3 regions of the Pseudarthrobacter sp. PvP004 genome follow, and region 2 is predicted to be linked to each of the others. Evidence: predicted binding sites of a transcription regulator. Region 2 holds the regulator's gene; each other region holds the start of a gene.
The links. Region 2 encodes Rex, which represses fermentation and respiration genes when NADH is low (regulators of the CRP and FNR family bind a similar motif). Its sites were predicted from a motif close to CTTGTGAANNNNTTCACAAG; they were not measured.
Positions count from the first base shown of each region.

Region 1: the regulator Rex is predicted to act here: its motif matches at 5,162-5,181, upstream of J3A64_RS04675 (glyceraldehyde-3-phosphate dehydrogenase).
Region 3: the regulator Rex is predicted to act here: its motif matches at 3,456-3,475, upstream of J3A64_RS14575 (queuosine precursor transporter).

Region 1 covers NZ_JAGINL010000001.1:1,023,110-1,032,516, reverse strand. Annotated here, with positions in the region: gene orn (oligoribonuclease) at 1-539, shown strand, start outside; tRNA gene J3A64_RS04700 (tRNA-His) at 672-747, shown strand; gene def (peptide deformylase) at 874-1,446, shown strand; gene J3A64_RS04690 (acyltransferase domain-containing protein) at 1,450-2,262, shown strand; gene J3A64_RS04685 (HNH endonuclease family protein) at 2,247-3,047, opposite strand; gene J3A64_RS04680 (hypothetical protein) at 3,170-3,379, opposite strand; gene J3A64_RS04675 (glyceraldehyde-3-phosphate dehydrogenase) at 3,453-4,940, opposite strand; RNA gene rnpB (RNase P RNA component class A) at 5,204-5,595, opposite strand; gene J3A64_RS04665 (YaaA family protein) at 5,653-6,417, shown strand; gene J3A64_RS04660 (zinc ribbon domain-containing protein) at 6,442-7,179, opposite strand; gene J3A64_RS04655 (Nif3-like dinuclear metal center hexameric protein) at 7,269-8,180, opposite strand; gene msrA (peptide-methionine (S)-S-oxide reductase MsrA) at 8,326-8,850, shown strand; gene cysK (cysteine synthase A) at 8,917-9,407, shown strand, end outside.
Region 2 covers NZ_JAGINL010000001.1:51,719-61,125, forward strand. Annotated here, with positions in the region: gene J3A64_RS00220 (3-deoxy-7-phosphoheptulonate synthase) at 1-483, shown strand, start outside; gene J3A64_RS00225 (helix-turn-helix domain-containing protein) at 716-928, shown strand; gene J3A64_RS00230 (30S ribosomal protein bS22) at 1,093-1,191, shown strand; gene J3A64_RS00235 (DUF559 domain-containing protein) at 1,326-2,321, opposite strand; gene J3A64_RS00240 (HAD family phosphatase) at 2,468-3,331, opposite strand; gene J3A64_RS00245 (glutaredoxin family protein) at 3,533-3,787, shown strand; gene J3A64_RS00250 (redox-sensing transcriptional repressor Rex) at 3,864-4,571, shown strand; gene J3A64_RS00255 (hypothetical protein) at 4,619-5,404, opposite strand; gene J3A64_RS00260 (hypothetical protein) at 5,667-6,365, opposite strand; gene J3A64_RS00265 (YceI family protein) at 6,622-7,173, opposite strand; gene J3A64_RS00270 (histidine phosphatase family protein) at 7,381-8,046, shown strand; gene J3A64_RS00275 (TlpA disulfide reductase family protein) at 8,050-8,655, shown strand; gene J3A64_RS00280 (cytochrome c biogenesis CcdA family protein) at 8,661-9,407, shown strand, end outside.
Region 3 covers NZ_JAGINL010000001.1:3,249,264-3,258,670, forward strand. Annotated here, with positions in the region: gene J3A64_RS14560 (DUF6707 family protein) at 1-323, shown strand, start outside; gene J3A64_RS14565 (SRPBCC domain-containing protein) at 384-1,094, shown strand; gene tgt (tRNA guanosine(34) transglycosylase Tgt) at 1,142-2,452, shown strand; gene J3A64_RS14575 (queuosine precursor transporter) at 2,534-3,244, opposite strand; gene J3A64_RS14580 (TetR/AcrR family transcriptional regulator) at 3,527-4,189, shown strand; partial or broken gene J3A64_RS14585 (TIGR01777 family oxidoreductase) at 4,186-5,093, shown strand; gene J3A64_RS23985 (hypothetical protein) at 5,171-5,656, shown strand; partial or broken gene J3A64_RS23990 (isoprenylcysteine carboxylmethyltransferase family protein) at 5,749-6,132, opposite strand; gene J3A64_RS14595 (MFS transporter) at 6,559-7,968, shown strand; gene J3A64_RS14600 (response regulator transcription factor) at 8,154-8,816, shown strand; gene J3A64_RS14605 (HAMP domain-containing sensor histidine kinase) at 8,813-9,407, shown strand, end outside.

The DNA.
Region 1 (9,407 bases), 970 kb from region 2:
CGGATTCCGAGCTCAACATTCTGGGCGACGGCGTGGACGTCGTCATCAAGCCGGACGACGCCGCGCTGGAACAAATGAACGACTTCGTGCGGGACATGCACACCCGCTCCAAACTTCTGGACGAGCTTCCCCACGGCAAGACCATGGCCGAGGCAGAAGCGCAGGTCCTTGAATACATCGAGAAGTGGGTCCCGGATCCCCGCAAGGCTCCGCTGGGCGGAAACTCCGTGGGAACAGACCGCATGTTCCTGGCCAGGGACATGCCCAACATCGTGGAGCACCTTCACTACCGTGTGATCGACGTCAGCACCATCAAAGAGCTCTCACGCCGCTGGTTCCCGCGTGCGTACTTCCAGTCCCCCGCCAAGCATGGCGGTCACCGCGCCCTGGGCGACATCAAGGATTCCATCGACGAACTCCGGTACTACCGCCAGGCTGTCTTCGTTCCGGCGCCGGGACCCGACACCGCCACGGCGCAGCGCATTTCCAAGGACATCATCGCCACTGCGGAGGTCTTGGGATCCAGCGAAAAGGTGTGATCTGCGCCATTTTTCAAGGTTTTTTCGCCAAAACCGGCAAAAGTGGACTTTGCACCCCAAAACAGCAGGTAAGCTATTTGTCGTTGCCTTGAAGGAAAGCCGGTCAAACGGTTCAGACCAAAAAGGCACATGGTGGGCTTAGCTCAGTTGGCAGAGCGCCTGGTTGTGGTCCAGGAGGTCGCGGGTTCAACCCCCGTAGCTCACCCCACCGAGATTGGCTCCAGAGCCGGTTTCCACAAAGGCCGCACCGGTTATCCGGTGCGGCCTTTGCTTTTAACCTCAAAGCGGACCAAGGCCGCTCCGGACTACAGCGCTAGACGAAGGAAAAACTGACATGACCGTCCTGCCAGTCACTATTTGGGGCGAACCTGTTTTGCATCGCCGGGCAAGCGAAGTGGAGGTTTTCGACGACGAGCTCCGCGCCTTGATCGCAGACATGTTCGAGACCAATGACGCTGCCAACGGGGTTGGGCTCGCCGCCCCTCAGATCGGCGTGGGAAAGCGCCTCTTTGTCTACAAGTACGCCAACGACGACGACGTCCCGGAGCAGGGCGTGGTGGTCAACCCCGTGCTGACCCTTTCCAAGGTCTCGGGCGCTCTTCCGGATCCCGACGAGCATGTTGAAGGCTGCTTGTCCTTCCCCGGCGAGTATTACCCTTTGCAACGGGCTGAATGGACACGGGTTCAGGGTTTTGACGGCAACGGCAACGCCTTGGATTTCGAAGCGACAGGCTGGTTCGCCAGAATCCTGCAACACGAGTTCGATCATCTGGACGGCAAACTGTACGTCAACCGCCTTGTGGACCGGTACTCCAAGAAGGCGTTGAAGCAGGCCAAGAAGAACGGCTGGGGTGTTCCTGGACTGACCTGGATGCCTGGCGTCGATCCCGATCCGTTCGGGCACTAAGCCATGGCCACCAGCCCTCACGCGGAGCTTTTCGAGCTCCTGGACATCACCGGCGAAGATGCCGCTGAATGCGCGCACCTTTTGGAGACGCCTCCGGATGAGCCTGTTCTTCAGGCAATGGAGGCGATGCAGGAGAGGCTTGGGACCTTTCCGGTGGACAGCATCCGGGCAGACGGTGCCGCGGAGACGGTCTGGATCGAAGCCCTGCTCCGCTTCGCACCGTCAGTTCACGCATACCACCTGGATCTCGGAATTAGTCCGGCTGTGTCGGCCGCGTCCTTGGCAGACCTGGGTTTACAGCTCCGTATCAACCGACGAGTCCACGGCCATTTTGGGCTGGACACGTGGAGCTGGCTCACGCTGCACATGGCCGGCAATTTGTTCCGGCTTGGCCGGCTGCAGTTCCATTTGGTTCCAACCGACGGCCAGGGTTCAGACTGGGTTCTTGGCGTCCATATCCCCGAAGATGGAGGCCTCTCCCCCACGTTGGTGGATGCCAGCTTTGCCGAGGCGAGCTCTTTCTTCCCCCGGTATTTCCCCGACAAACCTGCCCGTAAGGCGACGTGCGATTCCTGGATGCTGGACCCGTATCTGATTGAGCGCCTGCCGGACAGCAACATTGCCTCGTTTGCCCGCCGCTTCACGCTGGACCGTTGCACTGATGCCCCTACGGATGCCGTCTATTTCACCTTCAGGCAACGGGGACTGGACAACCTGGATAGGCTTCCGCGGGAAACCTCACTCCAGCGCGTGGTCCTGGAACGGATCGACGACGGCGGCACCTGGCAACTGGGGCACGGTCACCTGGCACTGTAGATGGTTTGCTGGTCCGGGCAAGAGGACAGGACCCGCTTCATGGCATCCTTTTCGGCCTGCGTAATCCACAGCTGATATGCCGCTTTCACCGAGACTTGCCGGGCGACGTAATGGCAGCGGAAATTCTTGTTGGCCGGCAGCCACGTGGCGGCGTCTCCTGCACCCTTCTTGACGTTGGCGGGACCGTCCGCGGCGATCAGGTTCAGCGGATCGTTTGCGAACATTTGCCGCTGCTGAACAGTGAGCTGCTGGGCCCCTTTCTGCCACGCGTCGGCGAGGGCCACCACGTGATCGATTTGAACGGCGGCACTGGTGTCCTGGCCTCTTTGGAAGGTCACTTGTGCCCCTGTGTAGGGTTCGTGAAAGCTACCACCGGCGACCTTGCACGATGAACCCTCCGTGAATTCGACGCCCGAGAGGTCCCTCCGCAGGATGTCGTTTCGTGTATCGCATCCGTTACGGTCAGCGTCCGCCCAGGCTTGACCGAAAGCGGCCCTGTCGTAGTCCGTTTTTGCCCCCCGCCCTTTGACCGGGAGCCGCTCCAGGGCGTCGCTTGCCCTCTCCGGGGTAACGGGCGCCGCACCGCGAAGGGGTTTCATCCAACCGGGGTTGTAGACAGGGGCTTCGCTTGGGCCGACTGCCCACGGTTCAGCGGTACTGAATTGTCCGGTGGTGAAAAACCAGGACAGCCCTGCCACGATGGTGGCGGCCGCCAGTCCAAGAATGGCCCACGCTTGACGTGACCTTCTCCGGGCGCGCTTGTAGGCAGACCATGTGGTACTCAAGAGACTCCATCCAGTGGGGCAGGCAATGTCCTATGAGCGTAGGACAGGGCCCCGACAGTCAGAGCCGATATCCACAGTGTGTAGGAGAAGTCACACTGCGGGCATGGGGCTTTCTCAGCGGCCTATTGCTCACGCATTACACGCTGAAGGTCCTCCGTTGCCACCGCAAGGAGGCCACGCAACTGTTCAACGCGCTGATCCGTGACGTCACCGGCCGCGTTAGCTGCGATAGCTTGATCCAGAAGTTTCTGGGCTTGTTTGTGGTTGGCCTTCGCTACGTCCAGGGCGTGCTCCAGCGTGGTCTCATGTTCCAACGTTGATTCGTTTTCCATGAACCCATTTTGATCAGGTTTCCCGGTTGATACCAGTGACTCAGCCGGGAAACCCGCCAATAGTTCGGAGCGCCTAGGCTCCTGCCCCTTCAAGCACCGCGATGGGAGCAATCACGTCACGGGCGGGGAAGGACGGCGGGTTCACACCTGCCATTTCTTCCATGACACGCACAACCTGGCAGGAGTAGCCGAACTCGTTGTCGTACCAGACGTAAAGAACCAGGTTCTTGTCGTTGGAAATCGTTGCGAGGCCATCAACAATGCCGGCGCGACGCGAGCCAACGAAGTCAGTGGACACCACATCGGGAGAGTCGATGTAGTCGATTTGCTTGCGAAGGTCCGAGTGCAAGGACATTTCGCGGAGGAAGTCGTTGACTTCGTCGCGAGTAGTGCCGTTCTCAAGGTTGAGGTTCAGGATGGCCATGGAGACATCCGGGGTGGGTACGCGGATGGCGTTGCCCGTGAGCTTGCCCTGCAACTCGGGCAGCGCCTTGGCTACAGCCTTGGCGGCACCGGTCTCCGTAATGACCATGTTCAGTGCTGCCGAACGGCCGCGGCGGTCACCCTTGTGGAAGTTATCGATCAGGTTCTGGTCGTTGGTGAACGAGTGAACCGTTTCCACGTGGCCGTGAATGATGCCGAACTTGTCGTTGATAGCTTTCAGCACCGGCGTGATGGCGTTGGTGGTGCAGGATGCCGCGGTGACGATCTTGTCGTCATCGGAGATGTCCTTGTGGTTGATGCCGTGGACGATGTTCTTGAGGTCGCCCTTGCCTGGTGCCGTCAACAGGACGCGGGCAACGCCCTTGCTCTGCAGGTGCTGGGCGAGGCCATCGGCGTCGCGCCAGCGGCCGGTGTTGTCCACCACCAAGGCATCCTTGATGCCATATGCGGTGTAGTCCACAGTGGCAGGGTTGTCCGAGTAAATGACCTGGACCTGCACGCCGTTGGCGGTGATGGTGTTGGCTTCCTCGTCCACGCGGATGGTGCCCTCGAAGGAACCGTGCACGGAGTCGCGGCGCAGCAGGCTGGCGCGCTTCACCAGATCGTTCTCAGCGCCCTTGCGAACAACGATGGCGCGGAGCCGCAGACCGTGTCCGCCACCGGCCTTTTCAATGAGGATGCGGGCCAGGAGGCGGCCGATGCGGCCGAAGCCGTAGAGAACGACGTCGGTGCTGGTGCGGTCGTCGGCGCCACGCTTTCCCACGATCTCGGCGAGCTCGGCACGCAGGTACTCATCCAGCGAGGCGCCGTTGCCTTCGGCCCGGAACTTCTCGGTCAAACGTGCAATGTCAATGGCTGCTGCGCCGAGTTCCAGCTCGGACAGGGCGTTCAGCAGCGGTGCGGTCTCTTCGAGCAGAAGCTCGTGGTTGCTCATCCGGCGCGCAAAGCGGTGGGCCTTCAGGATGTTCATGGTGGACTTATTGATCAGGCTCCGGCCGTGGATGCTGGTGACCACGTTGTTTTCCCGGTACAACCGGCCGATCACCGGAATCATGGCCTCGGCGAGAGCCTCCCGGCCCATCCACTTATCAAGACAAGAATCTGACGTCTGGCTCACAGAACTACCTTCCTTGGGTCAACCACATACGTCCTCGTATGCAGATGGCAGCGGCCGCCCGGAGTGATCCTGCGGCACATGCGCCAGCGGGCTTCGGTCCACCCACAGCGCCTTGAACGAGAGCAAAGAAAATCCGCCGGCTGCGAACGCAGTCCCGGCGGCAGAACATCTACGTTCAGTAACCATTCTAGGGCGGAAGGAAGGGCTGCAGGCCGCCCCAGGGCGTGAAATCACTCACACGGCACAAATCCGGGAGTCATAAATGGATGGGTCGACCGATACGCCGGGTTCTGTCATCCCCTGCCGTTACCAGCAAGGGAGTAGCGGCCATCCATCTACGAACGCCGTTGCCGACGCCCTCCAGCAGCCTACCCGGACACTCGGGCGAGCAGCCCTCAAACGTGTCCTGTCTGGCCTTGCTCCGGGTGGGGTTTACCTAGCCTCCCCGGTCACCCGGGGAGCTGGTGGTCTCTTACACCACCGTTTCACCCTTACCTGCTGCCCCGCGATGCAAACATCACGACGCGCAGGCGGTCTGTTCTCTGTGGCACTGGCCTGCGGGTTACCCCGAGTGGGCGTTACCCACCACCCTGCTCTTCGGAGCCCGGACGTTCCTCGAGCCACTTCCGTGACGCGCGACCGCCTGGTCGACCCATCCGCCGTCCAGTCTACCGGCGTTGGGGCCAGGCAAAGTCCCCGGTAATATCGACTGGTGCTGATTCTGCTGCCGCCTTCCGAAGGCAAGACCCCCGCTGCCAACGGTCCCGCCATAAACTGGGAATCGCTCAGCTTCCCCGAACTGAACCCTTACCGGGCAAAAGTACTCGAAGCACTGGGTATGGTGAGCGCGCACGAGGATGCACTGACGCTGCTGGGGGTCGGTGCCTCGTTGCGGGACGACGTCGAACGTAATACCCGGCTGCATGCCGAACCAGCCGCTCCCGCGCATCAGGTCTATTCAGGGGTCCTCTACGACGCCTTGGGCTACAACAGCATGACGCCAACGCAACGCCGCAAGGCGAGCGAATCCATCCTGGTGGTTTCCGCCCTGTGGGGCGCCATAGGCTTCGGCGACCACGTGCCCGCCTATCGGCTGTCGATGGGAACGGCATTGCCCGACGTCGGGCGCCTCGCCTCCTACTGGAAGCCGCAGCTTAACGCAGCCCTCGCCTCACGCGCCGAGGGCGAACTCTTGGTGGATTGCCGTTCCAGCACCTATGCCGCTGCCTGGGCTCCCCCGGCGACGCAGACGGTTAACGTCAACGTGATCAACGAAGCGAACGGCAAGCGCACGGTTGTCAGTCACTTCGCCAAACACACCCGCGGCGAACTGGGCCGCCACCTGCTGACCCGGCGCGGCAAAGCGCCGGCAACCCCGGATCAGCTCCTGAAGGCTGCCCGGGAGATTTGGACTGCGGAACTTGTTGAGGGCACGGCCCGCAAGCCGCACGCGCTCAACATCATCCTCACCACCTGAGTGTCCAACCGGCGTTGGGCTGCGTCAGTTCCACTCCGCCGAACGGACCAGGATGACACCTGAGTCCGGGCAAAACACGATCTCGTCCTCTGCTGCAGCTTTGACTTCGGCAAGGTCGCCGGGGCTGAGCATCATGCCGGAGCCTTCGGACTTGCCGTGGAACAGACGGGCTGCGCCGACACCGCGCTTGGCAATGGTCTTCTCGTAGATGGCAAGTACTCCCGCGTCCAGCGATTCCGCGAAGGCGGCGCGCTGTCCACGAACCACCGTTTCCTCGGCTGCAATCTCGGCAATGGCTTCGTCCAGCTCCGCCCGGATGCTGCCGAACGAGCCTTGGATATCGTCCACGATCGACTGCTGAGCGGCCTGACGCTCGCGCAATGTATCCAAGCGTTCCAGGATTTCGAGCTCAACGTCTTCAAGGTCCGAGCGGCGCTTGTTGAGTGAGGCAATGTCACTCTGCAGCGCCACCAGGTCCTTGGACAGGCCGGTGCCGCTGTTAAGCCGGGTCTCGTCCCGTTCAATGCGGGTTGCTACCTGCTCCACATCGGCTTCTGCCCTGCGAAGTTCGGTCTCGGCGTCATGGACGGCAATTTTGGCAGCGCCGAGTTCGCCGTTGGCTACATTCAACGCATCCGTGAGGTCAGTGATGCGTGGATCGGTTTCCAGGACCTTCCGGCGGCCGGCAAGCGACCTGAGCTTGGCATCCAGTCCCTGCAGTTCAAGCAATTTCAATTGTTCTGCCGGTGCTGCTTTCGCCACGCTTACCTCCGCTAATCGCCACCGGGCCTGGGGATCAGGTCCGGCCGGACCGCCACTATCTGTCAGGGCTGTCCGTATCTTTCTAGACTCTAGTCCCCGCCGGGAGTGAGTATGAAGTCCCAGGGATCGCTGTTGGTGCTGCTGACGCGGATCTCGACGTCGTAGCCTTGGTCCGCGAGCACGTTGCCCAGCGCTTCAGCGGCAGCAGGGAGCCACAGCCATTCACTGGCAAAGTGCGAAACGTCGATCAGGTAGGGTCGGCCGTTGGTGGCACCTTCGCGCGCCTCGGATGCCGGGTGGTGCCGCATGTCTGCTGTGACGTACACATCCGCGTGGCTGGCCCGAACGGCATCGAACAAGCTGTCCCCCGCACCACCGCAGACGGCAACGCGCCGGATCAGGCCGTCTTTGTCTCCAGCCACCCGGACTCCGCCTGCGACGGCGGGCAGCATTTCAAAGACGCGGGCAGCGAAATCACCGAGCGTCTCGAGATCAGGCAGGTCGCCTACCCTGCCAATACCTTCCTCCGGCAATCCGTTGCTTGCAGCCGTCAAGGGCGTAACGTTCTCCAACCCAAAGGCGTCAGCCAGGACATCGGAAACCCCGCCAACGGCTGAATCACCATTCGTGTGCACGGTCAGCAGACCAGTCCCGGCCTCTATCAATCGGTGTACCGCAAGGCCCTTCGCGGATGTGGCCGCCACGGAGTTGACCCCTTTGAGAAGCAAGGGGTGGTGGGTGATGAGCAGTTCGGCCCCCCACTCCACGGCCTCATCGATCACGGCCAGCGTGGGGTCAACGGCAAAGAGGACTTTGGTGACAGGGACGTTTGGCCGTCCGACAACCAGGCCCACCTCGTCCCAGTCTTCAGCCAAGGACTCCGGCCAGAGTTCCTCGACAGCCAGCAACACCTGACCGAGCGTAGGATCACCGCTGGCGTCAACTGTTTCGTCTTCTTCGACGGAATCCGCATCCGAAATGTCGGTGTTTACTGCTTCCATGCTCTTATTCTTCCCTACTGAGGCCGATTTCTTCCCTACTGAGGCTGATCAGGCAGTCGCCGCTCCCACGGCACCTCCCCGGTGCCGTAATTCTCCCGTAAGGTGAAGCGGGAATCATCAGGCCCTCCGATCCATTGAAGAGAACATGAAAACTTTCGTACTTGGCGGCGGCTGCTTCTGGTGCCTTGATGCCGTTTACCAGAAGACCCGCGGCGTCAGCTCGGTGGTGTCCGGTTACACGGGCGGCCACGTCCGCAATCCCGACTACTACGAGGTCTGCTCCGGCACCACTGGTCATGCAGAAGTAGTCGCGGTGACATTTGATGAAACCGTAGTTCCGGAGGGAGTCATCCTGGACATGTTCTTCGCCCTCCACGACCCCACCACATTGAACCGTCAGGGCTATGACGTGGGGACGCAGTACCGTTCGTCGATGTTCTACACAACCACGGAAGAAAAAGTGTTGTTCGAGGAAGCCATTGAGCGCGCCCAGGCCCTCTGGTCCGATCCGATTGTGACCGAGGTCAGCCGCCTTCCCGAATTCCATGAGGCCGAGGAAGTCCACCAGAATTACTACGCAAAGTTCCCCTATCAGGGGTATTGCCAGGTGATCATTAACCCGAAGCTGGCAAAGGCCCGGAAATATTACTCTGCATGGCTTACTGCTTAGCAGGGTTTCGACCCTGCTGGTTAGGCTGACCTCAGCATTCCCTCTTCAGAGATAGGCGTAATTTTCATGGCAAGGATCTACGACGACGTCACGCAGCTGGTCGGTCGCACCCCGCTGGTCCGTCTGAACCGGCTCACAGAAGGCCTCGACGCCACGGTTGCAGTCAAGCTTGAGTTCTACAACCCGGCCAACAGCGTCAAGGACCGCATTGGCGTGGCCATCATTGATGCTGCCGAAAAGTCCGGCGCCCTGAAGCCCGGCGGAACCATCGTCGAAGGTACTTCCGGCAACACCGGCATCGCCCTGGCACTGGTGGGTGCAGCCCGCGGATACAAGGTCATCCTGACCATGCCTGAGACCATGTCCACCGAGCGCCGCGTCATGCTGCGCGCTTACGGTGCAGAAATCGTCCTGACGCCCGGATCCGAAGGCATGCGTGGCGCCGTCGAGAAGGCACAGGAAATCGTCGCCAACACGGAGAACTCCATCTGGGCGCAGCAGTTCGCCAACGAGGCCAACCCGGCGATCCACCGCACCACTACCGCCGAGGAAGTCTG
Region 2 (9,407 bases):
TCCGCCGCTGAGCAAGCCTTCCTGGGAATCGACGACGACGGCCGCGCGGCTCTCGTAGCGACGTCCGGCAACCCGGACACCCACGTGATCCTCCGCGGTGGACGCAAGGGACCCAACTACTCTGCTGCAGATGTCGCAGCCGCTTCCGCCAAGCTTGCTGCCAAGGGCCTGAACCCGCGCTTGATCGTGGACGCCAGCCACGCCAACAGCGGCAAGAGCCATCACCGCCAGGCCGAGGTTGCCTTGGAAATTGGCGCACAGCTCGAAGCTGGTTCTTCCTCGCCGATTGCCGGCGTGATGCTGGAGAGCTTCCTGGTGGGCGGCGCGCAGAACCTCGACGTGGCCGAGCAGCTTTCCGGGGATCAGGAGCTCGTGTACGGCCAGAGCGTCACGGACGCCTGCATGGAGTGGGACGTCACGGCCTCGGTGTTGGAGCAGCTCGCAGCGTCGGCCCGGAAGCGCCGTGCGGTGGTTGCGGCGTAGATCCGCTGAGTGGGTTCCCTGCGCATCATGCCGTGCCCACGGCACGACGCGCAGGGAACCCACGAAACGGGCGGGACCGGGGTTTACCCGGGCCTCCAAAGTTGCTGGGAGCTCTTTCACATTGGCCCCATCAGCCTCTAGAGTATCTAGCACATGGTTGTTTGATGGCTCAGCATCGGCACACCGTTCCACTGGGGGTGTCCTACTGTCTGAGAGCAAAGGAATATGGGAAATGTCCGCGGAGACTAACTTCTCGAATGCGCGTTTCATGACGGTGGCCGAAGTGGCCGACGTCCTGCGTGTTTCCAAAATGACTGTGTATCGCCTGGTCCACTCAGGGGAAATGCCCGCCGTAAGGTTCGGCCGTTCCTTCCGGGTTCCTGAAGAAGCTGTTGCCCAATACCTCAAAGGTGCTGTGGTGGACGGGCAATCCGAGACCGCCTGAGGCCAGCCGGGGTCCGTCCCGCGGACGGTGGTCATGGGGTGCCCCTTTGAAGCGGTACTCTGTTAAGGAACGTTTTACGTCAATGTAAGAATCTGTCAGTTGTACTGTCTGCTTCCGCGGATCTGTTCCAACAGACAGGAACTTCTAGTTTGTAAGGAACTTTCGTGGGTTCAGTTATTAAGAAGCGCCGCAAGCGTATGGCCAAGAAGAAGCACCGCAAGCTGCTTCGCAAGACTCGCCACCAGCGCCGCAATAAGAAGTAGAGATACTTCATCAAGCGTGAATGCCCGTTGCCTCTCGAGGTGGCGGGCATTTTTGCATCCCAACCCTCTCTCACGTCCCTCGGGTTTGGGGCCGTCCCTCTCTCAGGTCCCTCGGGTTTGGGGCCGTCCCTCTCTCAGGTCCCTCGGGAAAAGCCCGAACTGACTGCAGGATCCCGCCATGCGACCCGCAGGGCCCTCTTAATCTTTTGGATGGCGGACGAAAAGTTGTCGGCTAGGTCGTCCTTGCCGAATTTGAGGACCGTCCAGCCGGCTGCTTCAAATGATTTGTCACGTCGCCGATCGCGAAGTATCTGTTCCTGCTCAAGGTGATGATCGCCGTCGTACTGCATGGCTACTCGCCGATCACGGTAGCCCAGATCCGCGGACGGGGAGAACGGATCGTTTGGCCGGAGTTGCACTTGCAGCTCCGGTTCTGGGATGCCGGCGTCCAATATCGCCAGCCGGAGCAGCGACTCGGGCGCAGAATCGGCGCCAACCCGCATGAGGTCGAGCGCTTCTCGTGCCCGAACCACGCCTTGCAGATTCTTGTGCCTGCCAATCATTTTGCGAAGAGCCTCCAGCGACGTGAACGGCTTGTCGCGTCCTTCGAAGTTCGGCCGGGGCATGCGTATGAGTTCATCACCCATGCAGACGAGCTCAGGGACGGGCAGGCGTCGCGCGAGATCCAACCAAGTCCGCGACCGTGTGCTCATCCTGATGCCTTGGACATACTCGACCTCGTCGTCGAATGCTACTACCGTGTGTCCGATCACGCCCTTGCGCCGCACTGACGGCAGGTGCCTCGGCTTGCTCAGATGCAATTCATTGGAATCCGCCAGCCAGGGCGGCAGGCATGCACCATGGAGCCTGGCGGCCGTCACATGGGAAATCCAAGCGCCGGGACTTACAACCGACAGCGATCGGGCAGCCGCAGAAAGCTCGAAATTCCAATCGGAAGGCCGGTAAATACCCCGGCTAACTCCATCGACCTTGATGCGATTCCAGAGGTAGGACTGACTAAGGCCCGCAGCCTCCGCCTCGTCCAAGGTGAACGGGCCGGCGGTCAGTCGGGGAGGAAGAGCAGTGGCATTTTGCATACCGGCATTCTTGCCCAGAAATGCTAAAGCCATCGAAAGTTATCCACAGGCTTGTTATGGCCCAAGTGGGATGTGAGAGAGGGCTGGGGTCAAGCCCGTGGGATGTGAGAGAGGGTTGGGCTCAAGCCCGAGGGATGTGAGAGAGGGTTGAGGTCAAGCCCGTGGGATGTGAGAGAGGGTTAGACGCGGGGGCCGCGGAACTTCGAGAATCCGCGCCACAAACCATACACAGCTCCGCCGACTGTGGCGGCTTTGAGGCCAAGGGTTGCCGCACGGCGTCCCGAGCGGAAATCGTAAACCGGCCAGTTGTTCTCGCGGGCGTGCCGCCGCAGCTTTGAATCCGGGTTGATGACCACGGGATGACCCACCATGGTGAGCAAAGGAATGTCGTTGGCGGAGTCACTGTAGGCCCAGCAGTGGTCCAGATCCAGACCCTCTCGATCGGCCACGAGTTGGACCGCAATTGCCTTTGCAGGTCCGTGCAGGATGTCGCCCACGAGCTTCCCTGTGTACACGCCTTCGTCCACCTCGCCCACGGTTCCCAAAGCGCCTGTCAGGCCGAGCCGGGTGGAAATAACAGTGGCGACCTCGATGGGTGTGGCCGTCACGAGCCACACCTTCCGGCCGACCCGAAGGTGTTGTTCTGCCAGCGCTTTGGTTCCCGGCCAGATCCTCGACTCGATCATTTCGTCGTAGACCTCTTCGCCCAAGGCTTTGATGTCAGCCACGGTAATGCCGGCAGCAAGGGTCAGTGCAGAGTCGCGCACCGAGTGGACGTCTTCCATGTTCTCGCCGCGCATGACGAACTTGAACTGCTTCCAGGCGAACCCGGCGGCCTGGGAAAGCGTGAACGCTTTGCGTTCATACATTTTGCGCGCCACGTGGAAGAGGCTGGCACCCTTCATCAACGTATTGTCGACGTCGAAGAATGCGGCTTCGCCAGCGTGCTTCTGCGCGATGTCCTTTTTCGCCGCGTCCTTCTGAACGGTGTCCTTCTGCACCAAGGCATCTGCGACCACGGCGGCGTTCTTCTCCTCGGGCATGCCTTGAGTCTAGTCAATCGCCGGGGCCCGCGTCGGGAACGCACGGGAGAGCGCCGAAAGGGGTGGGATGTGAGAGAGGGTTGCCGGGAAGGGGGTGGGATGTGAGAGAGGGTTGCCGGGAAGGGGGTGGGATGTGAGAGAGGGTTGCCGGGAAGGGGGTGGGATGTGAGAGAGGGTCGGTGGGGCGGTTACCTTTGAGACATGGCAATTCCCGACGTCGTCCTCCTCACCAAAGCTGACTGTCACCTCTGCACGGAGGCGCGTGCCGCCGTCGAGCGTGTCACGAAAGGCCTTGGGGTGCAGTGGACCGAACAGAAGATCGACGGCGACCCCCAACTGCAAGAGCGCTTCGCAGAGGAGATTCCAGTGGTGCTGGTCAACGGCATTCAGCGCGATTTCTGGAAGATCGACGAGGAACGGCTCACCCGCACCCTGAAGAAAGTCCTGGAGGGCTGAGGGTGGGGTTACCCGCAGGTAATGGCTTTTGTTGAGTCCGGCGGGGGGTCATAGAGTGGAACAACAAAGCGACGCAATGGAGAATACCGTGACTGCGCTGGAACCGTCCCCGGAAGCCACAACCGGGGATAACGAACCTGCCACCAAGCAGATCCCGCCCGCGGCTGTGGCCCGGATGACTCTCTATTTGCGCGCGCTCAACTCTCTGCTGGCCGAAGGCGTTGAGCGGGTTTCCTCGGAAGCCTTGGCCGAGGCCTCGGGAGTCAGCTCATCCACCCTCCGCAAAGACCTTTCCTATGTGGGCTCTTACGGGACCCGCGGCGTTGGCTATGAGGTCCAGTACTTGAGCCGCCACATTGCGGCAGCCCTCGGCCTGACCCACGACTGGAAGGTCGCGATTGTGGGTGCCGGTAACCTCGGCAAAGCCCTTGCCCGGTATGGAGGCTTCGAGTCCCGGGGCTTCGACGTCGTAGCCATCTTTGATGCCGACCCCATGGTGATCGGCAACGAGGTGGGATGGTTGAGGGTCAGCGACTCCGCCGAGTTGGAGCGCGTCCTGGAACGAACCCACACCAACATGGTGGTCCTGGCGTTGCCTGCAACGGTGGCCCAAGCCGTGTGCGACCGCGTGATTGCCGCCGGGATCCGGAGCATCCTGAGCTTCGCTCCGGTGCTGCTGCAGGTCCCCCCGCACGTCAACCTCCGCAAGGTGGACATGGCAACCGAGCTGCAGATCCTTGCCTACCACGCACAACGGGCGCAGACTCCGGGCCAGGCTGTTTAGCCTTCGCCGGGTCCGCGCCCGCGTCTAATACTTGGAAGTCGGCGTGTTTAGCGGCCGTAAGGGTTCTGGTACGGGCTGCCGAACGGCTGCGCCTTACGGAAGTAAGGAGCCGACGCCGGCAGGTACAGCATGACAATTGCTGCAACACCCAGCAGGATCACGATGAGCTGCAGGATGCCGTAGGTGGGACCGAACTGGAACAGGCTGGTAAGGCCGAGGACTGACAAGGCCGCGAAGACTGTGCCTAGGATCCGTGCCCAGTTCTTGCCCTTCCGGACGGGGAAGGCAACCAAGGCGTAGAGGCCCAGCGAAAGGATCGCCCCGATGATGGCGCCGACTGCGATGGCAGCCCGGATGCCTTCAGCGGATCCCTCAGGGATCTCTGTATTCTGCTGTGCGGCCTGTTGGAACATGACATCAATGATGGGGTCAGCTCCGGTGAAGGCCAAGACCAGAGAGCTGATGGCGGACAGCAGTCCGGCCGCGACGATCATCCAGAACGCGTAGTTAACCATCGGCGGGATGGTGGTGGGTCCGGGCTGCTGGCTCGGCCAGTTAGTGCCCTGGCCGTACTGCGGAGCCACAGGGGCCTGGCCGTAAGGAGAGGCCTGCTGTCCGTACTGCGGTGCAGCGGGAGACTGCTGTCCGTACTGGGGTGCAGCCGGTGACTGCTGTCCGTACTGCGGCGCAGCGGGAGACTGCTGTCCGTACTGCGGCGCGGCAGGCTGACCGTACTGAGGTGCCGGGGGCTGCGGGGCAGAAGGCTGGGTGCCCTGCTGCTCGGGCTTGTTGTCGTCACCCGGGGTTGACGGCGGGTACGGAGGGTTGCTCATGGCATTCCTTTGCTTGTTCGACTGCTGGTGCGGCCGCCGGGATCAGCAAATCGACCCTGCCCCCAGCGTGGTTCTGCTACCACCGTACCTCCCGGGTCCGACGCTGCAGACGATCACACGCTGGTATTTCCAGCTCACAGGAAAAATCATCAAATCGGCTTACGCCTTCATGATGAAAGCCGCGGGAATCCGGAGGATCCGGGCCGCGGCCTTCAGCCTGCATTACCGCCGATCACGCACGACGACGGCAGTTGGGTCAGTGCTATGCGTGGCCCTTTACTGCCTTGAACCAGAGCTGCGAATTGGGCATCCACATGAGGACGACGGCGACTGCGCTGACCAGGAAGCCGAACCAGTTGCCGCCCAGGCCCATCCCGGAACCGCCGCCACTTGCCGCTCCGAAGATGGCCAGCAGCAGCGAAACGCCGGCCAGGATGGTCAAAGCGAGGCGAGCCCATTCTTTGCCTTCCTTCATCTTCATGGCCAGGACCACCTGGGCGGCGGCAACGGCCAAAGCGAGCAGGAGGAGGATGAGCGCGATTGCCGCGATACCCGGGGCGAAGGCGAAGGCTGCGATCACGGCGAAGAATCCAATAAGCCCGAACAGCAAGCCCAGAAGTCCGGAGATCACCCAAATAAAGTAGGAAACCTTCAACTCCGTCGGTAGGCCTTGGGTCTTGAACATTCCCGAGAACCCGCCCTGAGGCATGACGTCGTTGAAACTGCGCGGTCCGTCGGTGGGCATTTCGAAGTGGAAACCAGGCTGCCCGGCTGCAGGTTGGCCGGGCCCGGGCTGGGGTGCGCCGGGCTGTGAATACTGGCCTGGTTGAGACGGTGGCTGGTAACCCTGAGGGGGTTGGTAGCCCTGCGGAGGCTGGTAACCCGCAGGAGGAACATTGCCGGGCTGCGGAGGCTGGGAGCCGGGCTGCTGTGGCTGTGGTGTTTCGTCTGGGGTACTCATGGCATCACTTTAGACCGCGGGTTGAAGGATGCATAGGAAATTCGGAGCCAACTCGCAGCTAAATGCAGGCTCTTTGCCGAACAATTGCGGGGTGACTTCCCTGCATGCGAAACGGCGCCCCCACAGCGTGAACTATGTGGGGCGCCGTTTGGCTGCGTCGGCCACGGATCAGTCTCTTGTTCGTCGCCCTCCGCGTTGTGCGGCGGGGATGACGAACAAGGGCGGGACTCGTGAACCCGCACCAGGAGCAGCAGGACTATGCGGCAGCCGGTGCGATGAAGGCGAGCTCCAGGTTGATGACTACCTTGTCGCTGACCAGGACGCCACCGGCTTCGAGGACGGCGTTCCAGGTGAGGCCGAAGTCCTTGCGGCTGATGGTGGTTTCGCCGGAGACACCTGCGCGGGTGTTGCCGAACGGATCCACGGCTACACCGTTGAATTCGGTTTCGATGGAAACTTCCTTGGTCACGCCTTTGATTGTGAGATCGCCCACGAGGTCGAAGCTGTTGCCGTTGGCCTTGACGTGGCGGGACACGAAGGTGATTTCCGGGAACTTCTCCACGTCGAAGAAGTCTTCGCCCTTGACGTGGCCGTCGCGGTTGACGTCGCCGGAGTCGAAGCTGGCGGTCTGGATGGTGGCGGTGACCTTGGAGTCGGCCAGTGTCTCACCGACTTCCAGAGTGGCAGCAGCATCCTTGAACTGGCCGCGGACCTTGCTGATGCCTGCGTGGCGGACGGTGAAGCCGATCTCGCTGTGGGAAGCGTCGAGGGTCCAGGTGCCGGTGGTGACGGAAGCGGGGAGAGTCATCATGGTGTTGCTCCTATATCAAGTGGTGGGTACTGCGTGCTTGCCCGGTCGAGCTCATTGCTTGAAGCGTCAACCGAGCTTCGTACCCAGTATAAACATGCATATGCATCTTTTATTCCAACTCCACGGAACATTTCGGGAAAACTTTGAGTTCTACTAGCGGTAGAAGATTTCGGATCGCCCCGCTTCTTTGAGAAACTGGTAAACATGCCCCAAGCAACTGTCCATCTGCTTCGCCATGGCGAGGTCCACAATCCCGGCGCCGTCCTCTATGGCCGGCTGCCGGAATTCCACCTCTCAGAGCGTGGCCGGGAGATGGCCCGGATGTTGGCGGACCACTTCACGGCCCGCGCCAGTGAAGGTGCCAAGATTGTGCATTTGGTAGCCTCGCCGCTGACCCGCGCCCAGGAAACAGCCATGCCGACATCCAAGGCGCTGAACCTGGACATCACCACGGATCCTCGCATCATCGAAGCCGAGAACCACTTTGAGGGACTCCATCCCACCAAGAGCGAGTTCCTCAAGCCCAAGCACTGGTTCTACTTCAGGAATCCCCTGCGGCCTTCCTGGGGCGAGCCCTATAAAGAGCAGGCGGCCCGCGTTCTGGCGGCTGTGGAAGACGCACGGGTGAAGGCGATCGAGCTCGGTGGCGACGGCGCTGAAGCCATTCTGGTGAGCCACCAACTTCCCATTTGGTCAACCCGTTTGACCGCTGAGGGCCGCCGCCTCGCGCACGATCCCCGCAAGCGTGAGTGCACCCTCACCTCCCTGACATCCTTGACTTTGGACGACGACGGCAAGATCGTGCGCGTCGAATACACCGAGCCTGCTGCCGTTCTGCTCCCCGGCGCGGCGAGCACCCCGGGGGCATAGAGCATGGACAACAATCTTTCGCGCCGCGGCGTGCTGACCGCCGGCGGTGTCCTCCTCGCAGGACTGACCATGGGCCTGTCCGCGTGTGCCCAGGAAGACTCCCTTGCAAAGCAAGCCAAGGCTGGCGACAACAAGAACTACGTGGCCGGCGATGGTTCGGTGACGGAGTTCGCCAAGGCAGATCGTGCAGCCCCCGTGGCGCTCAAGGGCACTCTGTTTAATGGGCAGACCGTAAAGCCGGAGGACCTGCAGGGCAAAGTCACTGTCCTGAACTTCTGGTTTGCCGCATGTGCTCCGTGCCGCATCGAAGCCCCCCAGCTTGAAGCCCTGCACCAGGACTTCAAGGACCAGGGAGTCCAGTTCTTCGGCGTCAACCTGCGCGACGAACAAGCCACCGCTGAGGCGTTCGACAAGACCTTCAACATCACCTACCCGAGCTTCAATGACAAGGACGGGGCTGTGCTGCTGTCCGTGTCCGGCATTGTGCCCCCGGGAGCAGTTCCCACCACCTTGGTCCTGGACAAGGAAGGCAAGGTTGCCTCGCGCGTGCTCGGCGAGATCGAGAAGAGCACCCTGAAAGCCCTCATCACCTCCGCAGTGGCCGAGTAGCACCCATGAACAGTCCTTTCGCCGAGACGATCCTCAACGGATCACTGCTGCTGGCTGTGCCGGTGGCGTTGCTGGCCGGACTGGTCTCGTTCCTTTCGCCTTGCGTGCTGCCGCTGGTCCCCGGTTACCTTGGATACGTCACGGGACTGACGGGCGTCGACCTCCAGAAGCAGCGGCGGGGCCGCATGCTGGCTGGCATCGGACTGTTTGTCTTGGGCTTCTCGGTGATTTTCGTCCTCCTGGGCGGTGCCTTCGGCCAGCTTGGGACGTTGCTGACGGGTCCGCAAAACGCCTGGATCACGCAGCTGTTGGGCATTCTGGTGATCATCATGGGCGTGGTGTTCATGGGCGGCTTCGGCTGGCTTCAGCGTGACGCGAAGATCCACGCCAAACCGCCCGCAGGCCTGTGGGGTGCGCCGCTTCTGGGACTCACGTTCGGCCTCGGCTGGGCGCCCTGTATTGGTCCCACGTACTCCGCGGTACAGTTGCTGAGCCTGTCCGGCGGTTCGTCGGCGGCCAAGGGAGCACTCCTGGCGTTCGTTTACAGCCTGGGCCTTGGCATTCCATTCCTCCTGATTGCGTTGGCCGTCCGCCGGGGCATGGGCGTCATGTCCTTCTTCCGCAAGCATCGGCTGGCCATCCAGCGGATCGGCGGGGGCATCCTGATTTTGCTCGGCATTCTGATGGCCACCGGTGTGTGGGGAACCTGGGTGACCGAGTTGCAGTACTGGTTCCAAAACGATGTGAAGTTG
Region 3 (9,407 bases), 3.2 Mb from region 2:
GTTTCATCTGCCGCGAGGCCGGACAAAGCGAACGAGCCGCGGTCTACGAGAAACTGCTGCGCGCGCCCGAGTCCCAGGAAGAAGACCCCTTCAAAGCCCGGATCAATGCCCGGGTCCGGCAGCGCTCGCTGAACGAACCCAACCTGTACGACAAAGAAATCTTCCGGGCGATCGATAACGGCAACCACGAAGCCGAGCGCGAATGGCGGTTCCTGCGGCTCGAAGCGCTGATGTTCCTGCGCGCCCACGGCGGATCGAAGACCATCGACGAGGACGAGCTGGCCCGGCGGATCGGCAATGAACTCGAGTCGGTGCGCGCGTAACGCTATTTCGGGAATATCAAGCCCTGTTCTGTGGGCGCCAACGGCGGTAGATTCGGGGCCATGACGAACAATCTGAGCGTTGTGATTAATGCCGACGCGCAGCAGGTTTGGACAATGCTGCGTGAACCGTCGCTGGTGGCCCAATGGCACGGCTGGGAAGCCGATGACCTCAACGACGAAATCAAACAGATCTACTTCAACACAGATGTTGTGGAGGGGCCCGATCATACGAGCCTGACCGTCAACGGCGGCGATGTCTTTGAGCTCCACCCCGTCTCCGGTGGTACCGAAGTGCGGGTCACCAGGGCCGCCCTCGACCACAACTCGGAATGGGCCGAGTGGGATGAGGACATCACCCAGGGCTGGCTCACGTTCCTGCACCAGCTGCGCTTCGCGCTGGAACGGCACCCCCACGGGCACCGACGTACGCACTTCATCTCTCTTCCGGGCAAGGGCGGTCCGGCGATTGAGAAGCTGGGACTCGGGGATTTGCCGCCTGTTGGGGAGGAGTACTCACTCACACTCGCCACCGGCGAGAAGATCTCCGGCAAGGTCTGGTTCAAGAGCCGCCACCAGGTGGGCCTCACCGTGCACAGCTACGCCGAGCATGGGGACGGACTGCTGATCGTCGCGGAGCAGCTGCCGATTCCGGAAAAAAGGCCCGACGGCGGGTCAATGGTGATTGCCTCCACCTACGATCTGGGAGCCCACACGTTGGCTGTCATCCGGTCCTCGTGGGACAACTGGAAGGCTGAGAACTACGGTTCGTAGAGGTTTTTGGGCAAGTTACCCGCGGTAAAGCTGGCACACTTGGTAGCGTGCCAGCTTCCTCTTCTGCTCCTGCTTCTTCTCCTGCGCTGCCCGGTTTGTCCCAACGGCAATCCGAGTTCTCCTTTTCGGTGGGCAAGCGCCTGACGGAAACGTGCTCGCCGTCGGACTCTCAGGTGGACGCCAACGGCGGCGCTTTCCTGGGCCGCACCGGAACCATCACCACGCCGCACGGGACCATCCAGACGCCCGCGTTCATCGCCGTCGGGACCAAAGCAACCGTCAAGGCAGTGCTGCCGGAGTCGATCGCCGAACTCGGCGCGCAGGCTGTCCTGGCCAACGCCTACCACCTGTACCTGCAGCCGGGACCTGAGATCCTCGACGCCGCGGGCGGGCTGGGCGCGTTCATGAACTGGTCCGGGCCTACCTTCACAGACTCGGGCGGATTCCAAGTGATGAGCCTCGGCTCCGGGTTCAAAAAAGTCATCGACATGAAGAACGTGGACAGCTCAGGACCCGACGACGCAGTGGCGCCCGGCAAGGAGCGGCTGGCGCACATTGACGACGACGGAGTCTGGTTCAAATCGCACCTCAACGGGGATCGGCACCGCTTCTCCCCCGAAATTTCCATGCAAGTCCAGCACCAGATCGGCGCGGACATCATGTTCGCCTTTGACGAGCTCACCACGCTGCAGAACTCACGGGCTTATCAGGAGGAGTCGCTGGAACGGACCCGGTTGTGGGCGCTGCGGTGCTTGGAGGAGCACGCTCGCTTGACCTCATCCCGTGTGGGCAAGCCGTACCAGGCGCTGTTCGGCGTGATCCAGGGCGCCCAGTACGAGGACCTGCGCCGCAAGGCATGCCAAGACCTTGGCGCCATGCCCTTTGACGGGTACGGCATCGGCGGGGCGCTGGAGAAGGAAAACCTTGGCACGATCGTCCGCTGGTGCAACGAGGAACTTCCCGAGGACAAGCCCCGGCACCTGCTGGGCATCTCGGAGCCGGACGACATTTTCACGGCCATCGAGAACGGCGCCGACACGTTCGACTGCGTCTCCCCCACCCGCGTTGCCCGGAACTCCGCGTTCTACACGCCGTTTGGCCGGTTCAACCTGTCCGGCGCTAAGTACAAGACCGACTTCGGGCCCCTGCAGGACGGCTGCGACTGCTACACCTGCGTGAACTATTCGCGGGCCTACATCCACCACCTGTTCAAGGCCAAGGAAATGCTCTCGGCAACCCTGATCTCCATCCACAACGAGCGTTTTGTGGTGAAGATGGTGGACGATGCGCGCCTTGCCATCGAATCCGGGGACTTCTTTGAGTTCAAGGCGGAGACTCTGGGCCGGTACTACTCCTAGGCGTCGAGTTCGCCGGAAGCATGCGTGAGCGTGCGGAATCTTGCGGCGACCTCACACGCTTCCGGCGAACTCGGCGAAAGCCTACGCCGCGACGACTCCGTAGCTCGGCTCGCGCTTCTTGATCCAGCCAACAACCAGCACTGTGACCGGGACGAACAGGAACTCCACGGCGGTCTTGTAGACGAAGCCCACCAGGACGTAGTTCAGGAACGAGCCGAAGTCCGTGATGCCAATGACCGACGCCGCGATGCTGCAGAAGATCAGGGTGTCCACGAATTCACCCACCACCGATGAGCCCATCAGGCGCGCCCACAGTGACTTCTCGCCGGTGCGGGCCTTCATCCTCACCAGGATCCAGGAGTTGATGGTCTGCCCGGCCAGGAAAGCGAGCAGCGAACCGAGGACGATCAGCGGAACCGGGCCCAAGGCACCTTCGATGGCAGCCTGCTTGGCGGTTCCATACTCGTCATTGAAGCCGGGCAGCACGATGATGATCCAGTAGCAAAGGGATGCGAACACCGAGAGCGCGAACGAGGTGATGATGGCCTTGCGCGCCACCTTGAAGCCGTAGACCTCACTCATGACGTCGCCCAGAATGTAGGCGAGCGGGAACAGGAAGAACCCGCCGTCAGTGATGATCGGGCCAAGCACGACGCCCTTGGACGCGCCGATGTTGGACAGGATCAGCACCACGGCCATGATGGCCAGCATGATGCCGAAATACGGGGAGCCGATCGAAGCGAAGCGCGGAGCGGGCTTGCTCAAAGTACTGGAGCCGGAGGGCGAGGGCATGGGTCATCCATTTCGTAGTGGTTCGCGCAGGCCCCCATAGTGAGGTTGCCCCGCTGTATTAGCACTGTGGTTGGTGGGGCATCGGGCCCGGCACCGGTTCCATTCTCCCACCACGGACCCTCTCTCACATCCCACCCCCTTCCGAGCAGCCCTCTCTCACATCCCACCCCCTTCCGAGCAACCCTCTCTCACCTCCCGCCATCCTGTCGCCGTTTTGAACACGTTCAGAAAAGTGACATACTCGTTCTTGAACACGTTCAAAATTCACGCAAGGAGCAGCTGGTGGCAGCAAAGAGTGAACAGACCCGTCAATTGGTGGCCGATGTTGCGCTGAAGATGTTCCGCGAGGTCGGCTTCGAAAAGACCACCATGCGCGCCATTGCACAGGAGGCCGGAGTCTCGGTCGGCAACGCCTACTACTACTTCGCTTCCAAGGACGAGCTGGTCCAGGAGCTGTACATCCAAGTCCAGGATGAGCACGCCGTGGTTGCGGCGCAGGCCCTCGAAGGGGTTCAGGATCTCGCGGGGCGCCTGAAAGCAGTGCTCCACACCGGCGTCGACGTCATGGCGCCGTACCACCAGTTCGGTTCCGACTTCATCGCGACGGCGATCCGGCCGTCGTCGCCCGTCAATCCGTTCGGCGAGGCGTCCACCGCCGCCCGCGAGACCTCGCTCGCGATCTTCCGTTCCGCCGTCGAAGGTTCCTCTCCCGCCGTCGCCAAGAAACTGCGCGGCGACCTGCCTGAGCTGCTGTGGTTGGCGTACATGGGCGTCGCGCTGTTCTGGGTTTACGACAAATCCGAGGACCAGCGCCGGACACGAAAACTTATCGACGGCGCTGCCCCGCTGGTGGCGCGCGGCCTGTCGCTGGCGAAGATTCCCGGTGTCAGCAAGGTGTTCGACGACGTCCTGGGGCTCGTGCGCAGTGTCAAGGAAGAGTCATGATGTCGCGGACGGTGTTGATCGCGGGTGCTTCCGGCTTCATTGGCGGCTACTTCAAGCAGCGGTTCATTGCCGAGGGGTGGCAGGTCCGGACCGTTGGGCGGGACGCCTCGGCGGACGCGCAATGGCACGACGACGGCGCCATCACCAAAGTGCTGAACGGCGCCGAGCTGCTGGTGAACCTCGCCGGACGGTCTGTGAATTGCCGCTACGACGAGAAGCACCGACGGGAGATTCTGGACTCCCGCGTTCTGACCACACGTGCATTGGGCCGGGCTGTGGCTGCCTGCGCCGAACCGCCCCGGACGTGGATCAACTCGAGTACTGGAACCATCTACCGGCACGCCGAAGATCACCCACAGTCGGAGGTCTCGGGCGAATTGGGCAGCGGGTTCTCCGTGGACGTAGCCCGGGCTTGGGAGGATGAGTTAGCGGCTGCTGTTGTGCCGGCTACGCGGAAGGTGCCGCTGCGCATTGCGATCGTGTTGGGGGCCGGCGGGGTCATGAGCCCCTCCGTAACCTGGCCCGGCTTGGCCTAGGTGGACACATGGGCCCGGGCACGCAAAAGTTCAGCTGGATCCATGTGGAGGACTTGTTCCGGGCGGTGGTGTTTATCCACGCGGATCCCGGAGTGACGGGTCCGGTGAACGCAGCGTCGCCCTACCCCGTGGACAACCGGGAGCTGATGGCCCTGGTTCGACGGAGCATGGGTGTCCCCTTTGGCATCCCGACGCCAGCGTGGCTGCTGGAGGCCGGAGCCGTTCTGATCCGTACGCAAACGGAGTTGGTGCTGAAGAGCAGATGGGTGGAGCCCCGAAAACTGCTCGATGCCGGCTTCACGTTTGGGTACCCGTCGTTGGCAGGCGCCCTCAACCAGATCGCGAACCCCACACGCTCTCTCACATAACCGCCCCTTCAGCCAAACCATCTCTCACCTAACCGCCCCTTCAGCCGAACGCTCTCTCACATCACTCGGAGGTAATCGTGAGCCAGGAACCATGGACCGACGAAGATGAGTACGCGCTGGCAACAAAACGCCCAACCGGAGGCTGGCGTTACGGCCCGAAGGACCGGGTGGTGCTGGGTTGGAAAGGCTTAGTTGTAGGAATCGTCGTGGCTGACGCGGTGTTCTTCCTCTCCTGGGCCATACCGTCCTGGAACCTCAACCCGAGCCAAGCCAGCTACACCATGACCATGACGGCGACGGCGATGATCATAGGGATCATCCCGATCGGCGTCGTGGGGACAGCTGTCGGTTGGCCTTTGGGGGTGGCATTGCGAAGCATCCGCAACCAGTGGGTTCATGTAGCCGCATTCTTCGCGGCCGGGGCGATCATCTGCGTCCCCTTCGGAGGATTTTGGAGCTCCTCCGCATGGACCTTCCCTTTATCCATCGCCTTCGCAGCCGGCGTTGGCCGCCTCGCTGTCTGGAAGCTGGCGCGAATCAACCACGCCGGCGATCCGACGTAGCGGGGAACATCCCTCTCATAGTCTGCGTAGGACTGGCCAAACCGCTCCTGGAGCGCAGACTCTTCCCACTGCGCGCCAAGGTGTTCCACCAGCATTCCAGCAGGCAAAGTCATCACAGCCCAAGCAGAACCTCGGTTGACTGCAACTCCCGCATGGATGAGCCACCACCCCAGGTACATTGGGTGGCGACTCAGGGCATAGGGTCCGCTGGTGACCAGGTCCTCGGGGTGGCCCAAGGAAAAGTTTCCGGTCGTTTTACGCCGGCGCTCCGCGACTGCCCACCCGGCGATCCCCGCGCCAACCAATGCCAAGCCAACACCGGCTGCTTTGAGCCGGGCATTGGGCTCTGCGACGCGAGCGGGGCGCAGGCGATTGAGGACTTCATCAAGCACCAGGCCAACAACCTGTCCTGGCGGCAGCGGGATCCTCGCTGCCTCCTGCAGCATTACGCGAGCTGTTCGAAGAACTGCGCCCATGCCACGAAGATAACTCCGGCCGTTCCCGAAAGCTACTGAGAGAGCGACGCAACCAAACACGAGGGACCTGAGAGAGCGACGCAACCAAACCCGAGGGACCTGAGAGAGCGACGCAGCCAAACCCGAGTGATGTGAGAGAGCGTCGTGCCGCGTAGCCGAGCCGCCGCCGTCGAGCCTTGGCGTTCGCGGGTTGGGGTCCCACCAAACTCAAGCCGAAACCTAAGGAAGTGTTAGGAAATCCCCCGCGGACTAGGGCTGTGCCGTGCATCACCCATAGTTTGGAACATGTCCTCTTCACCCTGGAGGGCCTTTCTTAGTCGACGAAGAGCCATGCGCAAGGACGCCATGAGCACGAGCTTCATGGACAGAACGAACTCATGCAAGACACGGCCGTTGCAAAACGCTGCCGTCCAGGAAGGTTCATTGATGAGCACCCAACAAGCTGAAACTCTGAGCGAAGCCGCCCAGACACGCAAGGCCGTGAGCAACATCCTCAAGGGCTCCGCGGGCAACCTCGTGGAGTGGTTCGACCTCTACGTCTACACGGTTTTCGCGGCGTATTTCCAGTCGCACTTTTTCAACTCCTCGGACGACCTGCAGGCAGGGCTTGAGGCGATGGCCGTCTTCTCGACGTCGTTCCTCATGCGCCCGATCGGCAGCTGGTTCTTCGGCCGCTACGCCGACCGTAAGGGCCGCAAAGCTGCGCTGACACTCAGCGTGACCATGATGTCGGCGGGATCTTTCGCCATCGCGATCCTGCCAACGCAGGACGTCATCGGCCTCTGGGCTCTGATCCTGCTGGTGTTTATCCGCATGATCCAGGGCTTCTCGGTGGGTGGCGAGTACGGCACCAGCGCTACGTACATGTCCGAGGCTGCAACGGCCAAGCGCCGCGGTTTCTTCTCCAGCTTCCAGTACGTGACGCTGATCGGCGGCCAGATGCTGGCCCTCCTGGTGCTGGTGATCCTGCAGAACACCATGAGCAAGGAAGACCTGACGGCGTGGGGTTGGCGCATTCCGTTCGCCTTGGGTGGCGTTGCTGCGTTGGTTGTTCTCTGGCTTCGCCGTTCGATGGAAGAGACTCTTTCCGCAGACCAACTCCGCGCCGCACACGTCAAGGTTGAGGGTGAAGCGCAGCCTGGCACCATGAAGCTGCTGTTCACCAAGCACTGGAAGCCGCTGCTGATCTGCATCGGCATCACCCTGGGTGGCACCGTGGCGTTCTACACGTACACCAACTTCATCCTCAAGTTCATGAACGATACGTCCGGCATCGCCAAGACCGACACCTCCGTCATCAACTTCTGGGCTCTGTTCATCTTCATGCTGCTGCAGCCCGTGTATGGCATGCTCTCGGACAAGATCGGCCGCAAGCCGTTGTTGATCTGGTTCGGCGTCACTGGCGTACTGTTCACGTGGCCGCTGCTCTCCACACTGGCTGGAACCAAGGACCCGTTCGTGGCATTCCTCCTGATGTTCGGTGGCCTGCTGATGGTGGGCGGCTACACGTCCATCAACGCGCTGGTGAAGGCTGAACTGTTCCCGGCATCCATCCGCGCACTCGGCGTTGGACTCGGTTATGCGATTGCCAACTCGCTGTTCGGCGGGACGGTTCCGCTGATTGGAGCTGCGCTGCAGAAGTCGGGCCAGGTGGATTTGTTCTTCACCTACGTCACCGCCGCGATCTTCATCTCGCTGCTGGTTTACATCTTCGCGCTGAAAAACAAGAAGTCGACTCACCTGGATGCGGAGCAGGGCCACGCCTTCGTGGCGAAGGGCACCGCAAAGGGCGCTGCGAAGGACGACGACGACAAGAAGGACCTGGTCAACGCCTGATCTGTTTCTGCGCCTGATCTGTGCGCCTTGTGAGGCCCGTTCTGCGCTCTTTGGATACTCCGAAGGGCGCGGAGCGGGCCTCACAACGTTAAGCTCTAGTAGCGGACAAGCCCTACGGACTGGCCCAACCAGCTCGAACGGACCAGACCCGCGGACCAGCCCACGGCAAGCCAAAGGACATGACAGTGCACGTGCTCATCGTCGAGGATGACGACGCCATGGCGTCGGCCTTGAGTGCAGCCGTCGCCTCCGCCGGCCACAAGCACACCCGGGTTTCCCGCGGGGAGGATGCGCTGCTCGCTCACCGCCAGCACGAGGTCATCCTTCTTGACCTCGGCCTTCCGGACCTGGATGGCTTGGACGTCCTGCGGAAACTTCGCCAGGTCACACAGATCCCCATCCTGATCCTGACTGCCCGCGACGACGAACGCAGCGTGGTGCTGGGTCTCCGATCCGGAGCGGATGACTACCTCGTCAAACCGGTGAAGCTCGTGGAATTGCTCGCCAGGATCGAAGCCGTGACGCGTCGGACCAACAGGGTGGGCAACACAGCACCCCACAACATAGTCCTCGGAGAACTGGAAGTGGACCTCGACCGCCGCCTGGCATCCGTGGGCCAAAGGCAACTGGCCCTGACCGCAACGGAGTTCGACCTCCTGAGCCTCCTCGTCAGGAACGCAGGCTCGGTGGTGACCCGGGAGCAGATCCTTGACGCGCTTTGGGGTGACGCGTTCCTGGCACACTCCAGGTCCTTGGACGTGCACCTCACAGGCCTCAGGTCCAAGCTCCAGCTTCCCGGATTCATCATCAACGTCCGAGGCGTCGGCTACCGCGTAGAGCAACCGTGAAAGTCCGCGTTCTGGCCATCCTGAGCCTGCTTGTGGTGGTCATCGTTGTGACGGTTTCCAGCGTGATCCTCACATCGGCCAGCCGAGAGCTCACCCAGGAACTGCAGATCAACCGTGTCGCAGCCCTTAACCGTTTCGCGCAGCTGGCCAGCGACTCCGCAGAGGACAACAACACAACTCAACTGCAACGGGAAATGGACCGGTATTCCGAGCTTTATGGTGAAGGGATCCTGATCCGGCTTCAAGAAAAGAAGATCCGCTCCGGCGGCCTCAGCGAGGACCAGCCCGAGGTCCGCGACGCCCTTTACCGGGCGAGTCTCAACCTCAGCGACACCACGCTGAACCCCATTCGCGCCTTCGGGACCGGCAACGACATCATTTCCAGGCCCTTCGGCACAGCGAGCCAGGTCCTCGGCGAAGTGGTTGTTGAAGTCAACCTCGACGCCGCGCGGCAGAAACTACGCGAGCGGTGGCTCGTGGTTGGACTTGCCGCGGCGGCGCTGGGTGCGCTGCTCCTGGTGGCGGCGTCCCGCATCACGGCTTGGGTTCTTCGGCCGGTCCACAGACTGAGCAAGGCAGTCCACGAGCTCG